3 regions of the Proteus sp. MB838 genome follow, and region 3 is predicted to be linked to each of the others. Evidence: riboswitches for the same ligand, from Rfam matches in the RefSeq annotation. Region 3 holds a riboswitch; each other region holds the start of a gene.
What was found. Region 3 has a riboswitch for thiamine pyrophosphate ahead of thiD (bifunctional hydroxymethylpyrimidine kinase/phosphomethylpyrimidine kinase). Riboswitches for the same ligand answer to the same signal wherever they lie in the genome.
Positions count from the first base shown of each region.

Region 1: it holds a riboswitch for thiamine pyrophosphate, as region 3 does, so the genes downstream of both, thiC (phosphomethylpyrimidine synthase ThiC) here and thiD (bifunctional hydroxymethylpyrimidine kinase/phosphomethylpyrimidine kinase) in region 3, are expected to answer to the same signal.
Region 2: it holds a riboswitch for thiamine pyrophosphate, as region 3 does, so the genes downstream of both, thiB (thiamine ABC transporter substrate binding subunit) here and thiD (bifunctional hydroxymethylpyrimidine kinase/phosphomethylpyrimidine kinase) in region 3, are expected to answer to the same signal.

Region 1 covers NZ_BAABMO010000043.1:16,042-23,411, forward strand. The annotation lists gene ACYUCW_RS15310 (thiazole synthase) at 1-88, opposite strand, end outside; gene thiS (sulfur carrier protein ThiS) at 90-290, opposite strand; gene ACYUCW_RS15320 (HesA/MoeB/ThiF family protein) at 287-1,036, opposite strand; gene thiE (thiamine phosphate synthase) at 1,030-1,677, opposite strand; gene thiC (phosphomethylpyrimidine synthase ThiC) at 1,661-3,613, opposite strand; TPP riboswitch at 3,745-3,867, opposite strand; gene ACYUCW_RS15335 (HAD family hydrolase) at 3,912-4,592, opposite strand; gene nudC (NAD(+) diphosphatase) at 4,740-5,525, shown strand; gene hemE (uroporphyrinogen decarboxylase) at 5,614-6,687, shown strand; gene nfi (deoxyribonuclease V) at 6,680-7,348, shown strand.
Region 2 covers NZ_BAABMO010000035.1:11,267-18,636, reverse strand. The annotation lists gene ACYUCW_RS14190 (thymidylate synthase) at 22-873, opposite strand; gene lgt (prolipoprotein diacylglyceryl transferase) at 905-1,789, opposite strand; partial or broken gene ptsP (phosphoenolpyruvate--protein phosphotransferase) at 1,876-4,121, opposite strand; gene rppH (RNA pyrophosphohydrolase) at 4,130-4,660, opposite strand; TPP riboswitch at 4,773-4,864, shown strand; gene thiB (thiamine ABC transporter substrate binding subunit) at 4,929-5,942, shown strand; gene thiP (thiamine/thiamine pyrophosphate ABC transporter permease ThiP) at 5,942-7,370, shown strand, end outside.
Region 3 covers NZ_BAABMO010000006.1:60,985-68,354, forward strand. The annotation lists gene ACYUCW_RS04210 (amino acid permease) at 1-52, shown strand, start outside; gene pagP (lipid IV(A) palmitoyltransferase PagP) at 153-791, opposite strand; gene ACYUCW_RS04220 (hypothetical protein) at 1,409-2,053, opposite strand; TPP riboswitch at 2,378-2,466, shown strand; gene thiD (bifunctional hydroxymethylpyrimidine kinase/phosphomethylpyrimidine kinase) at 2,517-3,314, shown strand; gene fbaB (class I fructose-bisphosphate aldolase) at 3,367-4,416, opposite strand; gene yegS (lipid kinase YegS) at 4,466-5,359, opposite strand; gene trhP (prephenate-dependent tRNA uridine(34) hydroxylase TrhP) at 5,668-7,047, opposite strand; gene baeR (envelope stress response regulator BaeR) at 7,167-7,370, opposite strand, start outside.

The DNA.
Region 1 (7,370 bases), on a different contig from region 3:
TGGCTTCAGCCATGAGTGTTGGTGTCGCAAATTTACCTGTACCAGTAAATAACCTTGATGTGAATGTAGTATCAGCAATTTTCAACATATCAGCCTCCCGCAATTGCTTGAAAGAGAAGAATTGTGTCACCCTCATTGATCATTTGTGTATTCCAGTTTTCACGCGGAATAATGATGTCGTTGATAGCGAGTGCCACCCCTATAGAGGGTTGTTTTAACTCAATAAGGAGCTGGCTTATCGTGACAGGCATATCCAGAGAATAACGTTCGTCATTTACGGTAATATTCATGCTAACCCTCGACAAACAGGACAGTTTTTTGATGGTGTTAAGCGCAAGGTGCTCCAATTTTGTTTTCTACCATCGAACAGACGTAGTTTTCCACTTAACGTACTTGGTAAACCTGCAAGTAACTTAATTGCTTCAAGTGCCTGCAGAGTACCAATGACCCCTACAACGGGGCCTAGAATTCCAGCTGTTTGGCAATTGCGTTGTGGCTCTTTGTTATCAGGATAGAGACAGTGGTAACAACCATGCATAAAAGGGGGCTCAAACACGATCAACTGACCACTAAATCCAACGGCACTGCCACTAATAAGCGGTATTTGTTGTTTAACACAGATACGATTGATTGCTTGGCGAGTGCTCATGTTATCAGTGCAATCTAAAACTAAATCGATGTTTTGAAGCAACGTAGAGAGAAAATCATCATTAACACGTTGTTTATAGGTGGTGATTTTAATGTCAGGATTTAAGGCAAGTAGAGCCTGTTTGGCGATGTCTGATTTTGCATCTGGGATATCTTGAGTGCGATAGAGAATTTGACGCTGTAAATTCGAGACATGCAAATTATCATCATCGACTAAAATAAGTTCACCCACTCCTGCACCTGCTAGATAAAGTGATGCTGGAGAGCCTAACCCACCTAAGCCAATAATTAATACTCTGGCTTGCTGTATTTTGGTTTGCCCTTTTAATCCTATATCTTCTAACATCACTTGTCGGCTATAACGCATAAAATCATTATCATTTAGCATGATGGTTTTCCCTCTACTAATTCTAATAATTTAAGTGTTACCTGTTGCCAGTCTGATGCCTTTGTTATTGCACTCACTAAAGCAACTCCACCAACGCCAGTTGCTACGACATCAGAGACTTTTTCTAGAGAGATCCCGCCAATAGCAACGGTTGGAAAATCATGAGTTTGTTCTACTTGATGTTTGAGTGCTCTTAAACCTTGTGGCTTTGATGGCATATCTTTCGTCGTCGTTGGAAATATATGCCCTAAAGCAATATAAGAGGGAAGTAACCTTTTTGCTCTTTGTAGTTCAGTGTCATTATGGGTGGAAATACCAAGGCATAAACCTGACTGTTTAATAGCATCAAGATCGGCAATGTCGAGATCTTCTTGTCCAAGATGAACACCATAAGCGTGATGTTTAATGGCGAGTTGCCAATAATCATTGATAAATAATCTTGCGTTATACTCACGACCTAATTTGATTGCAGTGATTATATCTTGTTCAACATCTTTGGGCTGTTTATCTTTGATGCGTAATTGGATCGTTGTTACACCTATTTTCAACAGGCGCTCAATCCATTCAATAGAATCGACAACAGGGTAAAGCCCCAACTTTTTTTCGGTTGGGGCAAAAGCCGAATTAGAGGATCTGTTCATTATCAGCTACCTCGGAACTGGCTATTTCTGCACTGTGGTATAGCTCACTACCATGGGCTTTAAAGGCTTGCGACATCTGCTCCATACCTGCTGCATAATCACGCACTTCTTGTGTTATCTTCATTGAGCAGAATTTAGGTCCACACATAGAGCAGAAGTGAGCGACTTTCCCCGATGCTTGAGGTAAGGTTTCATCGTGATATTGACGGGCAGTTTCAGGATCAAGTGCTAGATTAAATTGATCTTCCCATCGAAACTCAAAACGGGCTTTAGACATGGCGTTATCACGTATTTGCGCGCCGGGATGTCCTTTGGCAAGATCAGCAGCATGGGCGGCGATTTTATAAGTAATAAGACCTTGTTTCACATCTTCTTTATTGGGGAGTCCGAGATGCTCTTTCGGAGTGACATAACAGAGCATGGCACAGCCAAACCAGCCAATCATTGCAGCGCCAATACCGGAAGTAAAATGATCGTAGCCCGGTGCTATATCAGTTGTTAGAGGGCCTAATGTATAGAAGGGGGCTTCATGACAATGCTCTAGTTCTTCCGTCATATTGCGACGTATCATCTGCATTGGTACATGACCCGGGCCTTCAATCATGACTTGTACATCATATTCCCAAGCAATCTTTGTTAATTCACCCAAGGTATGTAATTCAGCGAACTGTGCTTCATCGTTAGCATCTTGGATAGAGCCGGGTCTTAGACCATCACCTAATGATAATGAAACATCATAAGCGGTGCAGATTTCGCAAATCTCCCGGAAGTGGGTATAGAGGAAATTCTCTTTATGGTGTGATAAACACCACTTCGCCATAATTGATCCACCACGAGAGACAATGCCCGTTAAACGTTTTGCGGTCATAGGAACATAGCGTAATAGGACACCTGCATGGATAGTGAAGTAATCTACCCCTTGTTCCGCTTGTTCTAATAAAGTATCACGGAACATTTCCCAAGTGAGATCTTCTGCAATACCGTTAACTTTTTCGAGAGCTTGATAAATAGGAACAGTACCAATAGGGACTGGGCTATTACGGATGATCCATTCACGTGTTTCGTGGATATAACGTCCAGTTGACAGATCCATTACCGTATCGGCCCCCCAACGTGTTGACCAAATCAGTTTTTCTACTTCTTCTTCGATAGATGAGGTAACCGAAGAGTTGCCGATATTAGCATTCACCTTAACTAAGAAATTACGGCCAATAATCATCGGCTCAGATTCTGGGTGATTGATATTGGCAGGAATAATGGCACGGCCGGCGGCAACTTCTTGGCGTACAAACTCAGGCGTAATATTGTCAGGTAAATGTGCACCAAAGCTAAATCCGGCATGTTGTTGGCGTAATACTTCGCTACGAATACGTTCTCGCCCCATATTTTCTCGAATGGCAATAAATTCCATTTCTGGCGTAATAATACCTTTGCGAGCGTAATGTAATTGCGTCACTCTCTTATTATTTAGCGCTTTTCTAGGGCTGGGTTTTAACGGAAAGCGTAGATGTTCTAATCCTGCATCAGTAAGGCGTTGTTGAGTGAAATCAGAACTTAAGTGTGAAAGAGGTTCGGTATCATTACGCGCATCAATCCATGGTTGGCGAATTTTTTTTAAGCCAAGATTAACGTCAAGTTGAGAAGTTGGATCACCATAAGGCCCTGAAGTGTCATAGACTGGAATAGGTTCATTCTCTTCAAAAATAGGATCTTCTTTTGAGCCACCGATCAGGGTTTTATCAAGTTGGATCTCACGCATTGGCACTTGAATATCTGAACGAGTACCAGTGATATAAATACGTTTTGAATTGGGAAAATTAATACCTTGAATAGTGCTAATAAAGGATTGCGCTGCATCGCGTTGTTCTTTACGTGGGCGCTGTTTATTCGCAGTGGGCGAAACATCTTTAATAGAGATAGTTTGATTTTTGGACATAGCATTTCCTAATAAATATCAATCAAGCACAAGGCTTGTCGGGTGAATATTGAGAAAAATGCTTGTCTGGAGGTCGCAGGGAGTATCGACAGATAAGAGTGTAAAAAATAGACACAATGAAGCTATCTAAAGGTCGAATGACTCTTGTTCCCTTCGCGGGTATTAGCCCGATCAGGTTCCGCGGATCCCGAATTAACGGTCTCAGCCTGTGTTAAAAATAGCCTTATAAACACTAGGCACTCCGACAAGAATGCCCACAGTATATTAAAGATCTTAAAAACTACAAGCCCGATAATGATTATTTATTTAACTGCCAGTAGCACTGTTGCCATTCTTTTTCTGTTGCTATTTGGCTTAATCTTTCATCGGCGTTAATGGTGATAACCTCATTTGCTTGATAGCATAAAGGGAGATCGTTGGCTGAGTCAGTATAGAAATAAATATAAGAGTTGTTAATGTTATTTTGTTCTTTCCACTGATTGAGTCGAGTGACTTTACCCTCTCTAAAGGTAGGAATACCCTCAATATGGCCTGTATAATGATTATTTTTTATCTGCATATCAATGCCCATAGAAATATCAGCATTAAGTTGTTTTGCAATCGCATGTACCAGAAAAGACATAGTTGCAGAGATAATGATAACGGGGATATTTTGTTGTCGGTATAGGTTTATAGTATTAATGCCTTGAGGATAGAGCAATGGCTTGATTATGGTATGAGTAAAATCAGTAACCCATTGATTTATTTCTTCAATATTATGCTGATTAAAATAAGATAAATGTTGGTGTAAGTACTTATTTATATTGAGCCTTTCTGCGTAATAGTCAGCGATCATTTGTTTATCTAAAGCTAAAAAAGCAGGATCAGTGACTCTCTTTTTCTCCCACAAGTAATTTGTCCATAAACAGCTAGAATCTCCGGCTAACAGTGTTTCATCTAAATCAAAAATAGCGATCTTATGTTTCGTTATGTTTGTCATTCGAGTGAACCTTATTTATAAATATAATTTATATTTTTACCATGGAGGTATAGATGAATTTTGGCGTAGCGACATAATTCATTGAGCGGCTCTTGTGAAAGAGAGTATCCTCTATTGTATATCATTAACTAAGATAGAATTATTACTATGCATTTATATACGCTAACAGGTGGTGAAAAAGGCTGGTGGACAGTCAGCCTAGGTGGCCGAGTTTGGTTACCCAAAGGTGAACTTCCATTTGGTTTAGCAACAGATTGGGGACTTGTGGGTAAACAAGCCAAAATTGTTGGGGAATGGCAAGGAGAAAACGTCTGGCTGATTTATGACAAAATGGAAAGCGATATGTGTTCACCAAGGCTTATCGCATCTCAAGATGAAAAGTTATTTAAATTAGTCGGTCGTGGTGTTCAACTTGCTGAATTTTATCGTTCTCATCGGTTTTGTGGCTATTGTGGGGCTAAAATGCGCCATAGTGAGAGTGAATGGGCATGTTTATGTGATAACTGTCATGAGCGTTATTACCCACAAATAGCACCTTGTATTATTGTTGGTATTCGTAATAAAGATAAAATTCTATTAGCACACCATGTTAGGCATAAACATTCACCACTCTACACCGTTTTAGCTGGTTTTGTTGAAGTAGGGGAAAGCTTAGAAGATGCGGTAGCTCGCGAAGTTTTTGAAGAAAGTCATATTCATATTCGCAATATTCGTTATGTTTCTTCACAACCATGGCCTTTCCCTCATTCTCTTATGATGGGTTTTCTTGCCGATTATGCAGGGGGAGAGTTACGACATGATCCTTCGGAATTAATCAGTGCAGCATGGTATCGCTATGATGAGTTACCACAAATACCACCTTCTGATACTATTGCGCGACGTTTAATAGAAGATACGATAGCGAATATTAGACAAGATGAAGAAAATAGCTAAATAAAGGTGTTGTCTGCCAACTGTTATTTTTCCAACATGTTACACTACACGCTATTTTGCGGCCCTATTACTATTAATGGAGTTAGACATGAGTGAGTTGAAAAACGACCGCTATTTACGTGCGCTGTTGCGCCAACCTGTTGATGTCACCCCTGTTTGGATGATGCGTCAGGCAGGCAGATACCTTCCTGAATACAAGGAAACACGAGCACAGGCGGGAGACTTCATCTCATTGTGCAAAAATACCGAATTGGCATGCGAAGTTACCTTACAGCCTTTAAGACGTTTTCCTTTAGATGCCGCTATTCTATTTTCTGATATTTTAACTATCCCTGATGCGATGGGATTAGGTCTGTATTTTGAAACAGGGGAAGGTCCTCGTTTTAAAACACCGATAAATAGCCTTGATGATATAAAAAAATTACCTATTCCTGATCCGGAAGATGAACTAGGTTATGTCATGAATGCGGTACGTGCTATTCGTCATGCATTGCAAGGTAATGTGCCATTAATTGGTTTTTCAGGTAGTCCATGGACACTAGCTACTTATATGATTGAAGGTGGAAGTAGTAAGGCGTTCACAAAAATTAAAAAAATGATGTATAGCGAGCCACAAGCTCTGCATCTATTACTGGATAAACTGGCGGATAGCGTTATCCTTTATTTGAATGCTCAGATTAAAGCAGGGGCACAATCCATCATGATCTTCGATACATGGGGAGGTGTGCTAACAGGACGCGATTATCAATTGTTCTCATTACAATACATGCATAAGATTGTTGATGGTCTTATTCGTGAGAATGAGGGCAGAAAAGTTCCGGTCACCTTATTTACTAAAGGTGGTGGGCGTTGGTTAGAAGCGATGGCAGCCACAGGTTGTGATGCATTAGGACTTGATTGGACGATTGATATCGAAGATGCTCGCCGTCGAGTCGGTGATAAGGTTGCCTTACAAGGTAATATGGATCCTTCTATGTTGTATGCGCCACCAGCAAGAATAGAACAAGAAGTCGCTACGATTTTAGCTGGCTTTGGCAAAGGTACTGGTCATGTCTTTAATCTTGGGCACGGTATTCATCAAGATGTTCCACCAGCGCATGCTGGAGCATTTATTGATGCGGTTCACCGTCTATCGAAGCCTTATCATCAGGATAATGATTAATACTCAGCAATTACGCCAAGAGCAGACAGAGAAAGCTCAACAGATTATCTTAACCGACCAATTTATGGCACCAACTTATATTGCAGGTGCCGATGTCGGATTTGAAAATAGCGGTGCGGTCACTCGTGCCGCTATTGTTGTTATGCATTATCCCTCCTTTGAAATTGTTGAATATCAAATAGCCCGTATTGCAACATTACTACCTTATATTCCCGGACTCCTTTCATTCCGTGAGTGTCCCGCGTTATTAGAAGCTTGGCAGGGCATCAAGCAAAAACCGCAACTTGTTTTTGTTGATGGTCAAGGGATCGCACATCCTAGACGGTTAGGGGTGGCAAGTCATTTTGGACTCTTAGCCGATATTCCAACCATCGGTGTGGCAAAAAGTCGTTTATGTGGTGATGATAAAAAATTAGACGACGATGTAGGAAGTACGGAAAAATTAATGGATAAGGATGAGCAGTTAGGTTGGATTTATCGTAGTAAAAAAAGATGTAAACCTTTATATATTTCTCCAGGCTATAAAGTGAGTATGGAGAGTGCATTAGCGTGGGTAAAACGCTGTATAAATGGATATCGATTACCTGAACCGACTCGTTGGGCCGATGGTATTGCCTCAAATAGGCGATTATTTGAGCAATTGAATAAGAATAAGCTCTAAATCGGCGGTAAATATGTGGATA
Region 2 (7,370 bases), on a different contig from region 3:
AAACCAAATCAGTGAGTTAAACTACACCGTAAACGGGTATTTTATCGCCTCGTGACACTGATAACCTTCAACACTAAAGTCATCTGTCGTGACCCAAGTTTCTATATCATCTAATGTCTTAATGTTTGGATTAATATGTAGCTTAGGTAATGGCAATGGCTCTCTTTTTAGTTGAACATCACGCATCAGAGGTAATTGGTTCTCATAAATGTGAGCATTAACTATCTTATGGAATGCTTTACCTGGTTTATGCCCTGTGATTTGAGCCACCAGCGCTAATAATACAAAGCATTGAATTTGATTAAAATTCAACCCTAATGGGACATCACAGCTACGTTGATATGAGGTTAAATAAAGTCTGTCACCGAGCAATGAAAAAGTATGTGTATGCATGCATGGACGTAAACACCCTAACGCTGTTTCTCCGGGATTATAAAAAGTGACTATCTCACCACGATCGTCAATACCGTTAGTTAAGTTATCTATCACTTTACGTAATTGATCAAAGTGCGAGCCATCAGGGCGTTGCCATTGGCGTCCTTGAACACCATAGACTCGGCCCATATCATCTTCACCCTTACGATGCGGATTATTTAACCATGCGCTATTTTCATTAGCATTCGCGTTCCACGTATTACAGCCAATAGCACGAAATTGTGCTGCATTATCATAACCACGTAAGTACCCTAATAGTTCCGCAATCGCGGCTTTGTAAAAACTTTTACGTGTTGTTATGAGTGGAAATTGGTTATTGGCAACATCATATTCCAGATCGGCATTTATCACCGTTAAACAACGGGTTCCTGTCCGTTTATTATCAATCCATTCACCTTCATCGATAATGCGTTGACACAATGCCAGATACTGCTTCATGTAGTCTCTCTTTTTTGTTAGCTAATAATAGTTAGTGTGTTGTTGGCGTCTGTGGAGTGGCTTTATCGCGACGATACGCCCACACCATAAAGATAATGCCTAATATTATCATTGGAATGGAAAGAATTTGCCCCATGCTGATACCGCTAAATAAACCTAATTGCGCATCAGGTTGGCGGAAGAATTCAACAATAATACGGAAAGCACCATAACCAATTAAGAATAACCCCGATACACTGCCCATAGGACGATTTTTGCGCACAAAGATATTCAGAATAATAAATAATACCACGCCTTCTAGGAACATTTCATAGAGTTGCGATGGGTGGCGAGGCAATACGCCGTATTGCTGAATGATAGGTAATAGTGTAGTGGGATCTTGCGCGACAAGCTGTAGATCTTCTGCACGGGAGCCTGGGAATAAAATCGCCCACGGGGTATCTAAGGTGACTCTCCCCCAAAGCTCTCCATTAATAAAGTTACCAATACGTCCTAAACCTAAACCAAATGGGATTAATGGAGCAACAAAGTCTGCGACTTGAAAAAAGTGACGTTTAGTGCGACGAGCAAACCAAATCATGGCGCAGATCACCCCAATTAAGCCACCGTGGAAGGACATTCCGCCATCCCAGACTTTAAATAGGTAAAGTGGATTATCTAAAAATACCGGTAAGTTATAGAATAAAACATATCCTAGACGCCCACCAATAAACACGCCCACAAACCCTACATAAAGTAATGTTTCGACTTCACTTTTTTGCCAACCACTGTTAGGTTTTGCCGCTCTGCGGTTTGCTAGCCATAATGCAAACACAAATCCAATCAAATACATCATGCCGTACCAGTGCAAAGATACTGGCCCGATAGAAAACATAACTGGATCGATTTCTGGAAATTTAAGGTAGTTTATACTCATTCTTCCCTACTTCACTTTATTAATGATTTTCTATCTATGGGTCGATGTGGATAACCCCTTAGACAAAAAGTTTATACGAAGGCCTATCAGATACCTCCGCGAATTAATCCACCTAATCCTTGTCTTTCCATAAAATCAGCAGACAATTTTTTTATCTCTATTGCCGTTTCAGCTTTCAACACCTGTTGCATAAAAGGCTGTAAGATAGCAGGATCTAGATGGCGCAATAAGTATTTTACCCTAGGTAAACTACGGCCACTCATGCTTAACTGACGAAAACCTAGCCCTATTAGTAGCAATGCCCCCATCGGCGTACCCGCCATTTCACCACAAACACTGACTGGTAACTGATAACGTTGGCATTCTAAAGCAATAATATTAAGCGAACGCAGTAATGCAGGATGCAAATTATCATAGAGCAGTGCTACATGGGTATTATTACGATCGACTGCAAGTAAATATTGCGTTAAATCATTGGTACCAATCGAGATAAAATCTACTCGATGTGCTAATTGCGGTAACATAAAGACCAATGAGGGGACTTCAAGCATGATCCCCACAGGTGGTAGAATGCATTCGCATTTCATTTCTCGGCTAACTTCAGCACATGCTCTTAGTAACAATGCTTTCGCTTCTTCAATTTCATCAATACTTGTCACCATCGGCAACAATATTTTCAAATTTTTAAATTCAAGATTAGCTTTTAACATCGCTCGTAGTTGGATCAGAAATATTTCTGGCTGATCAAGTAATATTCTGATCCCCCGCCACCCTAAACAAGGGTTCTCCTCATTTATCGGCATATAAGGAAGCTGTTTATCTGCACCTATATCTAAAGCACGTAGTACGACGGGTTTATTGGGAAAAAATGATAAGATTTCACGATAACGGTTTTTTTGTTCATCTTCGGAAGGAAAACCGCTTTGTAACATAAAAGGGATTTCTGTGCGATAAAGACCGACACCATCTATACCAACGCTAATACGTTGTTCATATTTAATGCTTAGCCCTGCATTTAATTGCACACTGATGGATTCACCATTTTTTAATACCGCTTGCTGTTCAAGCTGCTCTTCAGCAAGTTGACTCAATACTCTTTCTTCATCAATAATTTGCCGATATTCCTGCATGATAAAGGGTTCTGGTTCAATAAAAATCTCACCACGATAACCATCAAGAATCAGCATTCGGTTGTGAAGTAGCTCCGGTTGAATATCTGCCCCCATAATGGCAGGGATCCCCATTGCTCGCACTAAAATCGCTGAGTGTGAATGAGTCGCACCATCACGAACTATCACCCCTGCCAGTTGTTGTTCTGGCAACTCAGCCAATAGATTGGCACTAAGCTCATCCGCCACAAGAATAAAGCGATCTGGCCATGTATTTGTCGTACTGAGATCATCATCTAAATGAAATAGTAAGCGCTGACCTAATGCTTTTAAATCTGAAGCTCGTTCTCGCATATAACTATCTTTAAGACTTGAGAACTGTGCAGAAAACTTCTCTATCACCACTTTTACTGCCCACTCAGCAACATAGCCTTGTTGTATAACCCCAGTCATTTTTTGTCTTAATTGGGGATCGTTAAGTAAATGCGAATAGAGATCGAAAATAGCCGCACTCTCTTTTTGTGAATTTGCCATAAAGCGCTTACTAAAACGGCGACACTCCGATGTCGCATCTTCTAAGGCGACCGTTAATCGGTTTAATTCACTTTTTATATCCAGTGCACTTGCTTTAAAAACATGATCTAAGGTTGGCTGAGACATCTCTTGCCAACCATATGCCATCACTACCCCGTAGAAACGGATAGGGCTTTAATACGGCTTTGACGATATTGTCCAAATAATCCTTTCGTTTGCACTTGCGACAATATCGCCCCTAATTGGGTGGCTAGTGTCACCATAAAAGATTCTTCGCTTTCATTAAATAAGCGTCGCTCTTTTTGCTGAACCACCAGCACCCCAAGTAACTGACGACGATAGACAATGGGCACGCCGAGAAAAGCGCGCAGATCATCCTCTTTTACTTGTGGCAGATAGGTAAAATTAGGATGTTCACGAATATCAGCCAGATTAATCAGCTCAGAAAGACGTCCTACTTCACCCACCACCCCCTCATCAAATGAGAGGCTGACGGCACGTCCTTTCGGCTTTTTCAATCCCTTTGTGGCCATTAAATAGAAACAGCGATGAGGAATATCGGCAAGATAAATAGAACACACATCCGTGTGCATGGCTTGACACGTTTCTTTCACTAGTAGTTCAAGTGCTTCTGGCAGACTCGCTGCCATAGCCACTTTTTCTACAATTTCCCGCAAACGTGTCAGCATAGTGTTATCTAATACCTTTTACGGCGATATCCATAGGAAGGACGAGACATAGACACTTGTTCTTGTAATGGCATAACTACTGGTGCGAACTCTTTCATCACGCGACGATATACATCTCGTTTAAAAGAGACGACTTGACGAACAGGATACCAATAGCTAACCCAACGCCAACCATCAAACTCTGGCGTTTTGCTCTGCTGAACATTAATGTCCTTGTCGTTACTTGTTAACTGCAAAAGGAACCAACGCTGTTTTTGTCCAATACAAACAGGTTTTGTGTCCCAACGCACCAAACGCTTAGGTAACTTGTAACGTAACCAGTTACGCGTGGAGGCAAGGATTTTAACATCCTTACGACTTAATCCAACTTCTTCGAACAACTCACGATACATGGCTTGTTCTGGTGATTCTCCAGGATTAATTCCCCCTTGAGGAAATTGCCATGAATGTTGTCCATAGCGACGGGCCCAAAGCACTTGCCCTTGCCGATTACAAATTACAATCCCCACATTCGGGCGGTAGCCATCATCATCGATCACCAGACTACCTCAATAACCAAACTTGAAAGATAACTCATTGTTTCATACTACCCACAAACGGTAAACCACTATCAACAGACTTTGCACAACGTGAGTATTTATCTACAATGGGAATGTCTCAACGGGGTGCTTTTTTAAGCTGAGAAAAACTCGTGGAACCTGATCCAGCTAATACTGGCGTAGGGATTTGAGTCAGGATGGCGCAATAATAACTCATTTGCCTCCTCACTCCTCAGATCCTACTTGACTTTTTACTGAGGAAAATAGCGTGTTAATAAATTCTCTTCGTTCAACTCTTTTATTCAGTGCACTAGGTTTGTTCAGTGCTTTTGCCGCAAATGCACAACAAACCAAACCCACACTTACCGTCTATACCTATGACTCTTTTACCGCGGATTGGGGGCCTGGTCCGGCAATTAAAAAAGCATTTGAACAACAATGTGATTGTGAGCTAAAACTGGTTGCCCTTTCGGATGGAGTTTCTCTCCTTAATCGTTTACGTATGGAAGGGAGTAAAAGTAAGGCAGATATTATTTTAGGGCTAGATAACAATCTTATTCATGCGGCAAAACAGACCGGACTTTTTGCACCAAGCAATATTGATACATCAAAACTGGCATTACCTGAAAAATGGACTGATGACACTTTTGTGCCTTATGACTACGGTTATTTCGCTTTTATTTACGATAAAAATCGTATTACTCATCCCCCTAAAAGCATGGATGAGTTGTTAAATAGCCAACAGCCGTGGAAAATCCTTTATCAAGATCCACGTACCAGTACCCCCGGCTTAGGCTTAATGTTATGGATGCAATCACTGTATCCAAACAATACCGCTGAGCAGTGGCAAAAATTGGCGAATAAAACACTGACAGTAACCAAAGGCTGGAGTGAGTCCTATGGCTTATTCTTGAAAGGAGAAGGGGATTTTGTGCTTAGTTACACCTCATCTCCGGGCTACCATATTTTGGCTGATAAAAAAGACAATTATGCGGCTGCTATTTTTGATGAAGGACACTATTTACAGGTAGAAGTTGCAGCCAAGCTAAAATCCAGCAAACAGCCAGAATTAGCTCAGCAATTTATGCAATTTATGCTAACCCCCGCTTTCCAAGAAACCATCCCAACCACTAATTGGATGTATCCTGTTATTGATATGCCACTACCTGAGGTCTACTCCGTTATGCCTAAACCGCAAAAGTCATTACAATTTGATGCTGATGTGGTAGCCAAAGAGCGCCAAACATGGACACGTAATTGGCAATCTGCGGTTAGCCGCTAATGGGTAAATGGCTTATCCCGGGGCTATGTGCCTCGGGATTATTACTTACCGTCGCCCTTCTCTCCTTCGGTGCTTTATGGTTTAACGCGCCAAGTGGTGATTTATCGACTATTTTTGCTGATAGTTACCTATGGCATGTGGTGCGCTTTACTTTTTGGCAAGCATTTTTATCCGCGCTATTTTCCATTTTACCGGCAATTTGGTTAGCAAAAGCGCTCTATCGACGCCAGTTTGTTGGCAGAACGCTCTTTTTACGCTTATGTGCAATGAGTTTAGTTCTACCGGTGTTAGTGGCGCTATTTGGCATTTTAACTGTGTATGGTCGCATGGGGTGGCTGGCTCAAATATGCCAATGGTTAGGGATTGATTACCATTTTATGCCTTATGGTTTACAAGGCATTTTACTCGCACATATTTTTTTCAATATGCCACTGGCTACCAGAATGTTGTTACAAGCCTTGGAAAGTATTTCTACCGAGCAACGCCAATTAGCATCACAATTGGGAATGAATGGCTGGCAACGTTTTCGTTTTCTCGAGTGGCCCTATTTATGGCGACAAATCCTGCCTACTGCATCACTGATTTTTATGCTCTGCTTTGCAAGTTTCGCGACTGTATTAGCGCTGGGAGGTGGGCCTGCGGCAACAACTGTTGAATTGGCAATTTATCAAGCATTAAGTTATGACTACGATTTACATCGTGCAGCGCTATTAGCATTAATTCAGCTATTTTGCTGCTTAGGATTAGTACTTGTTAGCCAAAAATTAAAGGGAACACTCTTTGTCGGTAGTCATCAAAAACTAAGCTGGCGTGATCCTAGCGACTCATTAATCAATAAAATAACGGATAGTTTAATTATCGTACTTGCTATGCTCTTTTTACTTCCTCCGTTATTAGCGGTGATAAGTGATGGCTTAAACAGTCAATTATTAGGTGTTCTACAACAGCCGGTACTTTGGCAAGCCTTTACAACATCATTAATTATTGCACTTGGCGCTGGGGGACTTTGTGTTATTTTAACGATGATGTTGCTCTGGAGTAGTCGAGAATTACGCTTACGCCATTTTAAAAAGGCCGGACAAGCGCTGGAAATGAGTGGACTCATTATTCTAGCTATGCCGGGCATTGTATTAGCGACGGGCTTTTTTCTATTATTAAACAGCACAACCGGATTACCTGAATCCCCCTATCTTTTAGTGATCCTCACTAATGCGCTTATGGCTATTCCATATGCTTTAAAAGTACTTGAAAACCCAATGAATGATATTGCAGCCCGCTATAATCTATTATGTGCTTCCCTTAATTTGCGAGGTATTAATCGTCTACGTTGGATAGAGCTACGCGCTTTGAAAAAGCCACTATCACAAGCACTGGCTTTTGCTTGTGTCATTTCCATTGGTGATTTTGGTATTGTTGCCTTATTTGGAA
Region 3 (7,370 bases):
CTCAAGAACTAAAAAATCGCTGACAACCACACAAGCAAGGCAAGATAGTTAAATTATCTTGGCTAAGTTAGCCTAAGCGAAAGATAAGAAAAACGCGATATTAAAAAAGTGACTCTAAAAAGGGTCACTTTATTTTTTATTAGGGCAATCGATCACTGCCAACGTAACCAAGCAAATAAAACATTACCGTTATTATAGGTTCCTGGTACATAAGTCGCCTGTAATGATAAGTGTCCATAACCGACTGACACTAGCGGTAGAGGTAATGGCATAGGAATATAGTTATACTCATGACGAGCAGTCACACTTAAGGTAAAGCCCGCCCCCATGCGAAAACCCTCTCTATCTCCACCGGGATACCACATTTTTTCAAAACCATAGCCCATAATAGGTTGTACACGATTATTGGAATCCATAAAGGCCATAGCATATAAGCCATGCCAATCACCCTCATTATCATAACGATATTTACCCATACCAAATCCCCAAGGCGTTTCGTTATAACGATTGGTTTTTTCTTTATCGTAAGTAAAACGGTTATGCCAAGTCCATACCGGTAAATAGTAGTTATATTGGTCATTATCCCAAGTTTGGGTAAGATTACGTTTAAATTTTCCCCAATAGCTTTCCTCATTTTTTTCTGAGAAAGTGTTCTCTGCTGGCTGAGGTTTTTTTGTCGTAATAGTCTGAGGTGTGTTTTGCGTATTTTCAGAAGCAAAAGCAGGTGCTGTTAACGTAACTGAAAACAGTGTAGCTGCTAATAGGCTAGAGTGAAAATAGGTAGATGACATATATAACTCCGAATACGGCATTGCGGTGGTTCTGGTAATGTTAAAAAAATTTGTGTCATAGTGTTATTTAATTAGTGAAATATTCAGATAAGAGCTATCCGAAATTGAACTATTTTAATAACATTATATTTAATTTCAAATGGTTACAAAGAGATGTATCTCAGTTGCTCCCATTTAAAAGATAATTATTTATAGTATTAGTTAATATAATTGAGGATTTATTAAGCTTAATAATGATACATAATTTATTAGATTTTAGAATAAAACAAACTAAGTAAGATAATAACGATTAAATATTATCTAAAAAACATTATAACATAATATAACGATTACATATCCATCGGTTTTTTTATCGCATATTGAAATATTAATATAACGTTAATAATGAATAGTGTTTGTTATATGGGCAAAATTGCAAAGGAGCAGGATAATAGAGTAATTAATAATGAGAGTTAAATAAAAAAAGCAAAAAACGAAGATGTGTTTATAAAGTGTTTAAGTTTTATGGCTGCTGGATAAAGTGATCACTTCACTATAGCACCCCTAAAGAAGGGGTAAATCTGTGAGTTATGAGTAACGAGGGGAAAACCCACAGATTTTAAGAAAAAATCGTTTAATTATTGAGATAACGGTTCTTTACTAATAACTAATAGTCGATGAGTATGAATATCGCGATCTTTTTCCCAGCAAAAATCTTCCCATTTTTCATAAAGTTCATCAGTGTTATTTAGTTTAATAAGAGGCCGCTCTTCTTCAGTTCCATCAGAAATATAAATGTATAAATTGGCTTTAAAAGCCCAGTCAATCATTGTCTCCCAGAATCGTTTACCAGCGCCCGTTTGTTCTTCATCAGAGACAACGATATTATAATTTTCGAGTAAATAATTAAAAAATGCCCTAGGAATAGCTCGGGTCACAGTACTATGTTCTTCAGCAACCGTGCGCCAAACTTTGACTTGTGTACATATAGTTTTGGTATACACAATGTCTTTACGAAAAATAACTTCTACCAGATAAACGGTTTCAAAAGGAACCGTTGTCGTGATCAAACGATATTGATTTCGTTTTAATGATTTTACAAAACGATATCCTACGGGAATGTTATATTGAGGTAATTCAAAATCTTGAACCCCCTGTTCAAGAAATTCTTTTGTGTGCTCGATATTTTTAGAGTGAATTTTTAATTTCGCATTAAAATCTGCATCAGGAATAAGATAAGGCATTGATTGTCCATTTTGTTGTTGCGATGGTTCATTTTTCATTTAGCCCCTCCGCATATCAGTGGTGGTCAAGAAATGCATTATAAATACCTCATTTAGCAGATTATATATCGATTGTCGTTAAAATGAGCAAAATATTTTATTTTATGCTTATCATTGTTTTATGTTGAGAATATATATTCAAGATTGATAGCTAATAAAATATAAATCATCGAGCCTGCCTCTATTATAGATAAGCTAGATTAATTTATCTTCTAAAATAGAAAAGTTAACTTAAAGCACGTTAAGTGAGCTGATAAAGGTTGTCACTATCAAACTAGCTTCTTTATCTTCTGCATGCGATACTCTTGTGGCTTATATCATATAAGCTTTGGCTCGGGGCGCCTATTGGCTGAGATGAACCCGTATAACCTGATCTGGATAATGCCAGCGTAGGGAAGTCAAGGTCACTGTGCTGATTAACAGAGCCCGACTTTTCTGTAACTGGTAAAGGAGGAGTTAATCAGTGAGATATAACGCGTTGTCTATCGCCGGCACCGATCCGAGTGGTGGGGCGGGGATACAGGCTGATCTGAAAACATTTTCCGCACTGGGTGTATATGGCACAACAGTCATGACTGCACTGGTAGCGCAAAATACCTGTGGTGTACACTCTGTCTATGATTTATCCCCTGATTTTGTCGCAGCACAATTAGATGCGGTACTTTCTGATGTCAGAATAGATAGCGCTAAAATTGGTATGCTTTCTAATGCCAGTATTATTGATGTTGTTTGCGATAAACTGCAGCAATATCCCATTCCTTTTGTCGTACTTGATACTGTTATGCTTGCCAAAAGTGGCGATCCACTGTTACAACCTGATGCTATTGATAAAATGTTCACTCAGTTATTACCCCGCGTTGATTTGATCACGCCAAATCTGCCTGAGGCGGCAGCACTATTAGGTTGTGATATCGCGACAGATGAAACAACTATGAAACAACAAGGTGAAGCATTACTTTATCAAGGTTGTCAGGCGGTATTGATGAAAGGGGGCCATTTAAGCGAGAAAGAAAGTCCTGATTGGTTATTGACCCAAGATGGGCAATGGCGATTTACTTCGCCGCGCATCAATACAAAAAACACTCACGGTACGGGATGCACACTTTCAGCCGCTTTAGCTGCTATTCGTCCTCAAGTTTCTGATTGGCAAAGTTGTGTTAAACAAGCAAAAGCCTATTTACAGCAAGCGTTAGAACAGGCAGACAGTTTAGAGGTGGGACAAGGTTTCGGCCCTGTACATCATTTTCATCGCTGGTGGTGATATCAAAAAGCCCCTATTAAAGGGGCTTCAATGCGTAATTTAATCGTAAAAATTAAGCAATAGTCACAGATTTATCTAAATAGACATCTTGTACGGCATTAATTAGAGCAACACCGTCTTTCATGGATTTCTTAAAGGCTTTACGACCTAAGATAAGCCCCATGCCTCCAGCACGTTTATTAATGACTGCAGTACGTACTGCATCAGCAAGATCGTTATTACCCGATGCTCCACCTGAGTTAATTAATCCTGCACGTCCCATATAGCAGTTAGCTAATTGGTAACGCACTAAATCAATGGGGTTTTCGCTCGTCAGTTTAGTGTAAACACGCTCATCAGTATGACCAAAACCAATCGCTTTAAAGCCACCGTTATTTTCAGCCATTTTCTGTTTAACAATATCGGCACCAATGGTTGATGCTAAATGGTTGGCTTGACCTGTTAAATCAGCACTTGCATGGTAATCAACCCCATCTTTCTTAAAGGCTGGATTACGTAAATATGCCCATAATACGGTAACCATGCCTAATTCATGGGCACGTTCAAATGCCATCGAGATCTCTTCGATTTGGCGGCGGCTTTCTGGAGAACCAAAATAGATAGTCGCACCTACAGCAACAGCCCCCATTTCAAAGGCTTGTTCAACACTGGCATACAGCGTTTGGTCGTATTGAGTTGGATAGCTTAATGTTTCGTTATGATTAAGTTTTACCAAAAATGGGATTTTGTGTGCATAACGACGAGAAACAGAAGCTAGAACACCATAGGTGGAAGCAACACAGTTACATCCGGCTTCAATGGCAAGCTCAACAATATTTTTGGGATCAAAATAGAGTGGGTTCGCGGCAAATGAGGCAGCGGCAGAGTGTTCAACACCCTGATCGACAGGTAAAATAGAAAGATAACCCGTTCCTGCTAAACGACCATGGTTAAACAGGGTTTGCATAGAACGCAATACGGTATTAGGGCGATTGTTATCAATCATCACACGATCAACAAAGTCAGAACCTGGCAGGTAGAGATTTTCGCTTGGGATGGTTTGGCAGCGATGTTCCAATAATGAGTTAGCATCAGCACCTAACAAACTTACTATATCAGTCATTACTTACTCCAGTTCACGATGAGATGATAGTGATTGTCATTTATCTACATTAAGATAACAAGTCACATTGGGGCGGTAACCGGCAGTGGATCGCTTCAGGTAGTACAATAAATTCAAATTTATCCCCTAAAAGGGGTTCACCATCTAAATTAAATACCATTTCATGAGCCGCACTAATAGTGACCCAATCACTTTCTCGCTCAATAATTTTGTCATTTTTCTTACGATCGAACAGACTGGTTAATAGAGAAGGAAGCAATTCACGGGCTTCAACAAGGGTAATATTGAGTTTATTGTCATTAATCAGTGCTTCGGGGCAAAGTTGTTGTCCACCTCCCGCTTGGCGTCCATTACCAATACCGATAATTAAAGCTTCACCTTTCCAATGAAAATTTTCAGCTTCAACGGTGCATTGATCCGCTTTTAAGGTATCAATACGCAATAAACCATTAATAAAATATGCAGCACCACCTAAGGCGGATTTTAGTGCTTCAGGGGTTTCAGTGGTGATCTTGGTACCAAAGCCACCTGAGGCCATATTGATAAAGTAATGTGTTTTGTTCACATTAATAATATCGACAGGAACGGCGCGACCTTTAATCGCTAAACTGAGCGCTTTGTCCATCTCTAATGGGATTTGTGCACTGGTGGCAAAATCATTTGCAGTCCCTAAAGGGATAATGCCTAACGCGGGGGGCGAAGAGGGGGCTAAACGAACCAGCTCAGAGGCGACATTGTTGATCGTACCATCACCCCCTGCGGCGATAATGGTTTGCGCTTGAATATGTAGTGCTTCTTGCACAAAGCGTTGAATATCACTTGATTCCCATGTCACTCTGACTTGGATATCATTACCTTCCTTGCGTTGTTGATAAACCGCTTGTCGCAGAGCCTCATTGCCTGAGTTTTTTCCATTGATAATCAGCAAACTGATTTGGCCCATCAATATGACTCCTTAATTAATATGACTTATTTAAAGATAATGGATATTAGGCGAATTACCATTTTTTTTACAAAGTATCACCAAAGCCAAAAGCAATTTACGTTACTCAAAAAATAATAATAAAAATAGCGGGGGATAAAAAAAGAAAAGGCAAATCCAAGGGAGATTGGATTTGCCAAGGAGGTGGTTCCTAGTCTTACTGTATTCATTCTAGTTCTTTATTTTTCGAAATAGATAATACGGCAAATGAATAGGTATTGATGTGATCTATCTTTGAAATTGACCACATCAAATCAGATAATGATGATTTACTTCACTTCTACCGCATCAATTTTATGAGGTTGACGGGTTGTCGTTCCTGGCAGATTACGAATAAGCAGTGCAAAGTTTAAATCAACATCGTCAGGAACAGGTAAATAAACCACATGGCCATTACCCGGAGCAACATCTGTCGGCTGTTGTTTTTTATTAAATAACGCATCTAAAGTGAATTGAATATTTCCTGTTGGTGTCATTAGCTCTAAGCTATCACCTAAGATAAATTTATTTTTAACATCCACTTCAGCTAAACCGTTAACACGTTTACCTGTAAATTCCCCTACAAACTGTTGTGTATCTGATACAGAATAGCCGTATTCATAGGTTTGGTAGGCATCATGGGTATGGCGACGTAAAAAACCTTCGGTATAACCGCGGTGTGCCAAACCTTCTAGCGTTGTCAGCAGTGTTGGATCGAAAGGCTTACCTGCAACAGCATCATCAATAGCACGGCGATACATCTGTGCTGTGCGTGCGCAATAATAGAAAGATTTAGTACGACCTTCAATTTTCAGTGAATGTACACCCATCTTAGTTAATTGCTCAACGTGTTCGATAGCGCGCAGATCTTTTGAGTTCATAATATAAGTACCGTGTTCGTCTTCGAACGCAGTCATATATTCACCCGGACGTTTAGCTTCTTCAATTAAGAACACTTTATCAGTGGGGGCACCTACACCTAACGTTGGCTCAACATTTTTTACCGGGATAGGTTGGTACTTCTCGACAATATTCCCCACTTCATCTTCTTTGCCTTCTTCAACTTTGTATTCCCAACGGCAGGCATTTGTGCATGTACCTTGGTTTGGATCACGTTTATTGATATAGCCTGATAATAAGCAACGACCCGAATAAGCCATACACAAGGCCCCGTGAACGAAGACTTCAAGCTCCATATCAGGGACTTGTTTACGAATTTCTGCAATTTCGTCAATAGATAGCTCACGAGAAAGAATAACGCGAGTTAAGCCCATTTGACGCCAGAATTTTACGGTAGCCCAGTTAACGGCGTTAGCTTGTACTGAAAGGTGGATATCCATATCAGGGAAAGCTTCACGCACCATCATGATCAAACCCGGATCAGACATAATCAGCGCATCAGGCCCCATATCAATAACTGGTTTTAAGTCACGGATAAAGGTTTTTAATTTTGCATTATGGGGGGCGATGTTAACCACAACATAGAAGCGTTTACCTAATTCATGCGCTTCTTGTATTCCTTTAGCAAGGTTTTCGTGGTTAAACTCATTATTACGTACGCGTAAACTATAGCGAGGCTGACCTGCATAGACCGCGTCTGCGCCATAAGCGAATGCATAGCGCATATTTTTTAATGAGCCTGCAGGAGAGAGCAATTCGGGTGTAAACATGATTAATTTCCTGGTTCTGATTTCAAGTCAGTCCCCTACACAAAAGGTAAGGGTATATCATAAAGGGGAGGATTCTAGCGCTTAACTGTAGCGAGGTTCAATGTATTCCTGAAAAAATATCATCGAAAACGATAGGCTGCGGTTTCCCAACGATAGCCTTGTCCATAAATTGAACGAATAAATTCAATTTGATCGTTAAGTTGCTCAAGTTTGCGTCGTAAGTTTTTTATATGGCTATCAATAGTACGGTCGGTTACGATGCGATAATCATCATACAGATGATCCATTAACTGGTCACGGCTTAACACTTTGCCCGGTTGTGT